2 regions of the Lactobacillus fornicalis genome follow, and region 2 is predicted to be linked to the other one. Evidence: predicted binding sites of a transcription regulator. Region 2 holds the regulator's gene; the other holds the start of a gene.

Region 1 (3,430 bases), on a different contig from region 2:
CTTACTTAATTCTGCTACTTCATAAAGCTTCTCTTTCCGCTGAGATAATAACTCATCGGCTTCAGTCTGCTTTTGAGTAAGGTCGGCTTCTCTTTGCTCCAACTGAGTCTTAGTTTGTGTGAGTTGAGCATCTTTTTTGCTCAAATCCTTTTCTTTTTCTTGAATGGCATCTTCTTTTTGTTGCAAACGAGCATCCCGATGACTAAGTTCAATTCTTTGTTTACTCAAATCATTTTCAGTTTGCTCACGATAAGCTCTAATTTCTTCTTTTGCTTCTAAAATTTGCGCTTTTTTATCGTTTTCTGCCTCTTGGCGAACTGTTTTAGCAGTTTGTTTAGCTACCTCAACTTCCGCCTTAATAGCATCTAATTTAGTATGGGCATTTTCAAGCAAATGTTGTGCATCATTACGTGCATTCTCTGCTTGTTTCTCCCAATGCAACTTTCTAATTAAATAACCAATGCCATAACCAATTAAAAGTGAAACAATAGCGATTAACACAGGAATTAAATCTGTTTTCATCATTATCACTATCGCCCTTTTTAAGAATTATACACACAAATTAATGATAAATTTTCCTATAAAATATGTCAACAAAAGTAAAAAGACCTTAGTTAAAAACCAAGGTCTAAATCTATTTCTTCAGTCTTATTTTTTACTAGCTTTTTCGCCACTTTTTTCATCCTGCTCAATTTTTTCCTTTATTTTTGCAGGATCTTCTTTTTCTTCAAGTGATTTTGCATCAATTCCATATGCTTCACGAACTTGAGTCATAATTTCATTATAGATGTCTGGATGGTCTTCCAAATATTGCTTGGCATTTTCTCGGCCTTGACCAATTCTATCTTCCTTATATGAGTACCATGATCCGGCTTTGTCAACAATATCCTTATCAACTGCCATATCTAATAATTCGCCAGATTGGGATATTCCTTTACCATACATAATATCAACTTCAGCAACTTTAAAAGGCGGTGCAACCTTGTTCTTCACAACTTTAATTTTCACACGGTTACCCACAACATCACTTGATTGTTTAATTTGTTCCGCACGGCGCACTTCAAGACGAATAGTTGAATAAAACTTTAATGCGCGACCACCAGGCGTTGTTTCCGGGTTACCAAACATAACGCCAACTTTTTCACGAATTTGGTTAATGAAAATGGCAATAGTCTTAGTCTTATTAATATTACCAGACAATTTACGTAATGCTTGACTCATCAATCGGGCTTGTAACCCAACGTGAGAGTCACCCATTTCTCCATCAATTTCAGCTCTAGGTACTAAAGCAGCAACAGAGTCAACTACCAAGATATCTATCGCTCCACTTGCAATCAATGTATCCGCAATTTGTAAGCCTTCTTCACCGGTATTAGGTTGAGATAAGATAAGTGAATCAATATCAACACCTAAAGCTTCTGCATAAGCTGGGTCCATTGCATTTTCTGCATCAATATATGCAGCAGTTCCTCCACGTTTTTGAACTTCTGCAACTGCATGCAAGGCCACAGTTGTCTTACCAGATGATTCAGGCCCATATACTTCCACAATCCGGCCACGAGGGTATCCTCCTACACCGATAGCGGCATCAAGAGCCAAAGATCCTGTTGGGACAGTAGATATTTGAGTATCAACCTTTTCTCCCATGCGCATTACAGCGCCCTTACCAAAGTTCTTTTCAATTTTCTTCAGTGCTGCATCTAAAGCAGCTTGTTTCTCATCTTTAGCCAAAGTATTTCCTCCTTAAGCTAGTTACTAGTTAATTATACTTGCTACCTAGTTACAAATGCAAGCAAAAAACGAACTAGCGTTCATTTATTTACACATCATAAGATCCACCATTAATTAGATACCCGATTATTTGAATATTTTTTTAATTAATAAAAAAAAGCCTTACGGCTTTTAAATTACAATTCACCAGCAAAAACATCCCTAGATTGGTAGAAATAATCCCAACCGGAGTAAATTGTAAAAATCAAACAAATATATAACAAAATTGTACCAATAAAAAAGATATCTCCTAATAATAAGAAAATAATTGACAACATTTGAGTAGCAGTTTTTATCTTCCCTGGCATCTTTGCTGCTAAAACTTCACCATCATTTTCAACCAAAATTAAACGTAATCCAGTTACTGCAAGTTCTCGGCAAACAATAATTGCCACAATCCACGCTGGAGCTTTACCCATACTTACTAGAAATACAAAAGCTGTCATTACCAGCATTTTATCAGCAAGTGGATCAGCAAACTTTCCGAAATTAGTTACCAATCCTCTTGCTCTAGCGATATGCCCATCAAGGTAATCGGTATACGAAGCACCCGCAAAGATTACTGCTGCCAATACTTGGCTAAATGGGATATTCACATTAGCAAAATTAAAACTTCCAGTTGGGAAATTTAAAATTAACACTAACATAAAAACAGGAATTAAAATAATTCTAAAAACTGTTAAACGATTTGGTAAATTCATTCTTTAACTATTGTCCCCCATTATTTTGACCTTCACCAGCACCGGTATTGCCTGTTGTACCTGTATTGCCAGTGTTTTGATTAGTCGTATTTTGGCTAGTTTGATTTGTATTAGTTTGGTTAGTGTTTGTTTGACTTGAACTAGCTTGGCTAGACTGTGTATAAACACTTGAAGAACTAGTTGCAATGCTACTACTTTGTGAATAAGTATTAGTATATGAAGATTGAGTTGTTCCAGAATTTGATGAAGATGAAACTTTTCCGATAGTTAAGCGCAAGTTCAAACTTGTACCAGCTGGAGTATAAGGGATTTTCTTACCTCCGACTGTTACTTTAGTGCCTGTATCATTGGATAAATAAATCGAAACAGATTTAGCAGATTCAGGAATTTTTACAGTATGCTTGCTATCAGATGAAATCGACCCACTCCATTTAGTTTCGCCATCAACAGTAACTGATGCTGAAAGATTGTTAGTTCCAGCATGAATTACTAAATTACGGTTACTTTTAAGTCCAGTAACTTGATATGAACCATATCCCAAGCGAGTAATCTTTACATGACTCTTTTCAGTCGATGATGATGCTTTTTCTGAAGAAGATGAGCTATCAGATTGTGATGAAACAGTTACTGAATCACCTGCATCAGATGCTTGTTGTGAAGATCCTCTAAACAGAGATGTAATTAACACATAAATTATTACAATTACAATTACAACTCCTGCTCCTAAAATAATGCGTGGCATTTGATTTTTGAGCATTCCTTTTTTACTATTAGTGGTCTTTTTTACTTCTTCAGTCTTATTATCAATTGAATTTTCAACATATTCATCACTATTAGTTTCAGGTACATCTTGATGGTATTCAGCTAAAAGTTCCTTACCATCTAAACCAACAACTTGTGCATATTGTCTAATAAATGCACGTACATAAAAATCTCCAGGAAGCTTGTCAAAGTCACTA
Region 2 (3,430 bases):
GCTTAACAAGCTCATAACTCGCTTGTAGCTAGCACTCCCTCTTTCAATCAAATTAAACAAATAACCAATAGCAAACATTGGCCACTCAAGACTCCCGATATAAGCGACAAATGAAACAAGTTGTCCAATATTAATTTCATTAGACTGGACCATTTGACCACCAGCAATAATGGTAATTACATAAGTAAAACCAATAATTAGAGTAGTCAACGGATCATATAATGAATCGATTTTAAAAACACGTTTATTAATGCGAATTGTATCATGTGTCATTTTATTGAATGCTGCAATATCTTCTTGTGCTTGACCAAATGTTTTTAAAACTTTAATCCCAGTAATTGATTCTTGAGTTTTATTGTTTAATTGGCTAAAAGCTTCTTGACTATTTCGATATGCTTCATGAAGCTTTGTCCCTAGAAAGCGAGCCATTAAAGCAAGCAAAGGCATTGGAATCATAGCAATCAAAGTCAAGCGCCAATCAACAAAAATCATCATGGCAATTAATGTCGTTCCACCAGTAAAAACTGCATCAACTAATGCTAATATTCCATCACCGGCTACATATTGGATAGCAGAAATATCATTAGTAGCATGGGCCATCAAATCACCAGTTCGATGGCGCTGATAAAAAGTACGATCCATCTTTAAAAAATGCCAATATAATTTTGTGGTTAAATCACGAGCTAAGATCTGAGCGCCACCCCAAAGTTGACTCCGCCAGCCAAAGCGAAAAACATATAATAAAAGTGCAGCTACCAGTATTCCAAGAACATTAATAATAAATTCCATCCAACTTATTTTTCCTTGGTTAAGTAGTTCTGCCATTCTCCCGAGAGCGAGTGGTGGAATCAAATTAACAAAGGAGGTTAAAATTAAAAATAAAATACCAAAAAAGTAGCGTTTTTTATATTTCTTAAAAAACCAGCTTAATTTTATGAAAATATCCATAAATTCCTCCTCTTTATTTTTTAATGATATATGTAAAAAAAGAAGCAGGAAAAATCCCTCTCCAATAATCAACTAATGCTTTGAAAATTAGTTCTTTTGTTGATGCTTCATCATGTTCATTACTTGGTTAACCTTCTTAGCAGATGGTTTTTGCCCCATTTGAGACATCATAGCAACAATCATATCTTGATTAATTGGTGGATTTTCTTGGAAATACTTTTTCATGTATGCACGTGCTCCATAAAAGCCCCCAACAAGGCCAATTAATAAAGCAGCGATGATTAAAATAATTGCTAAACCTAAATTCATTCTCTTTTACCTCCGTTTTAGTCTTTTCTTAAGCCTTTGCGGCGTTGTGCGCGTTTCGCCTTTTCTGAAGTAATTTCTTTGCCATTTTTATCAATTAAAACCAGATTTTCTATTTGTTGTTTAAATCCAGCTCTAAAATTAGCAATAAACTTTTTATGAAGTTCTTCTCGTTCCGCCTGTTCTTCAGGGGTTAAGCCTTCAGTTTGTTTTTTATGATAAAGTTCGTTAATTCGATTACGAACACGTTCTTCTTCTTTTTTATCCATAGGTTTTTCACCTCACAACAATATTAAGTTTACATTATTATAAGAAATAAAAAAAGGCTTTTTTTCAGGAACAAGCGTTTGTTGAAAGTGACACAATCTGCTATAATTAGGCATAAGAACAGATACGGAGACAATATTATGACATTAAAAGAAGATTCTAACCAATTCAAGATTCTTGAATTTATTTATAACACAGTTGAAGATCGTGGATTTCCACCTACGGTTCGTGAAATTTGTGAAGCAGTTGATTTATCATCTACTTCAACAGTTCACGGCCACCTCAATCGTCTAGTGAAAACTGGCTATTTATTTAAAGACCCAAGTAAGCCACGCGCTCTTGAAATTACTCAAGAAGGTTTAAATGCCTTAGGGGTTGATCCTGGGATTCCATATCTTGGAACTGTTGCTGCTGGAGATCCAGATACCGCTTTAGCAGATGATAGCGGAGCAGAATATTACGTGCAGCGACCAGAGCGTTTTGATAAGCGTGACCCTTTATACATGTTAAAAGTTGACGGTATGAGTATGATTGAACGAGGTATCTATCCAGATGATTTAGTAATCGTTCGCCATCAAAATGTCGCTGCCCAAGGTGATTTAGTTGTGGCTTATACTGAAAATAATGGTACTACTTTAAAAGAACTGGTTCGAGACCGTAGCTCTAAACAGTTGCGCTTAAAGGCTTACAATAAAGAAATGTATCCTGATGAACTTTTGCCAGATACTAACTTTAAGATTTGTGGAAAGGTAGTTGCATTAAATAGAGATTATTAAAATTATAGAATGAATGTTTTGAACGTTTTAGTAATTCTCGAAACTATGATATCTTCTAGTTAATTAAATAGTTAAAATATAAATTTTAGTCAGTTCCTTAATTGGAGCTGATTTTTTTGATTTCTTTCCAATAAAAAGCATTGCAATACAAGATCAATAAAGCACAACTTATTAACTCCAACTCAAGATCGGTATCATGTCTTAAGTAATATGATTAAAAACTAAACATAAATAACAAATTTAAAATTCAAATAGGCACTCAATAGAAAAAACTATAGATTATAAATTACTGATTTAAATCCGTGACAAATATCAAGATATGGTAAACCAAAAGCTAATATATATAACTATATACAGCCTGAGAATTGTAATAACAAATAATTGACTATCCTAATACATATAAGATTACTACTTAATATTTAAATTTAAAGTTGATTCTCTTTCAACTACATATGATTCCATTTCGTACATATGTGGTTTTGTATGATAGTTTATTTGATTAATCAGTACTTGTACCGCTTTTTTGCCAATCGCTTCCAATGGTTGTGCAAGTGATGTTAATCTTGGATTCATTTCTCTAGCTAACAGTGTATTGTCAAAACCGGCAATTTTAATATCATTTGGTATGTCATACCCTTGCATTTTAAAAGCATTTATCGCTTCACATGCTGATATATCATCATTTGCAAAAAATACTTCACTTCCAATTTCTTTATTACTTATATATTCTTTTACTGATTCTGCAACTAATGTTGCATTCATATTTTTAGGTGGATTACACTCAATGATATCTGTTAATTGCACTCCTTGATTTTTTAAATAATCTTTAAATCCTGCAAATTTTCTAGCTGACGTCGAATTACTAATTGGACCAATATATCCAATTTTCTTAAATCCAGAATTGATAAAATGCTTTGCAATTTGTTCTCCCCCTTTATAGTGAGAGATATATATAGAATTGAAATTATTAATTTTTTTTGTAATTACAGTAACAGGTATAGATATTTTCTTGTATACAGAAACACTTTCTCTTTCAGATACAGGTACGGCGATGATACCGTCCACCTTTCTTTTTTTATATTCGGCAATAATATTTTTTTCTTTTTCGATTTTTCTATTTGTGTTAGAAATTA

The links. Region 2 encodes LexA, which represses DNA repair genes until DNA is damaged. Its sites were predicted from a motif close to CNAACANNTGTTNG; they were not measured.
Region 1: a site for LexA is predicted at 1,801-1,814, ahead of recA (recombinase RecA). Genes of this name have one in related genera too.

What each region holds. Positions count from the first base shown of each region.
Region 1 is NZ_JBLTIM010000025.1:14,000-17,429, reverse strand. It holds gene rny (ribonuclease Y) at 1-525, opposite strand, end outside; gene recA (recombinase RecA) at 649-1,731, opposite strand; gene pgsA (CDP-diacylglycerol--glycerol-3-phosphate 3-phosphatidyltransferase) at 1,908-2,471, opposite strand; gene ACNDLV_RS05935 (helix-turn-helix domain-containing protein) at 2,479-3,430, opposite strand, start outside.
Region 2 is NZ_JBLTIM010000008.1:75,138-78,567, reverse strand. It holds gene ACNDLV_RS02635 (ABC transporter ATP-binding protein) at 1-948, opposite strand, end outside; gene ACNDLV_RS02630 (YneF family protein) at 1,036-1,257, opposite strand; gene ACNDLV_RS02625 (DUF896 domain-containing protein) at 1,275-1,523, opposite strand; gene lexA (transcriptional repressor LexA) at 1,662-2,297, shown strand; gene ACNDLV_RS02615 (LacI family DNA-binding transcriptional regulator) at 2,706-3,430, opposite strand, start outside.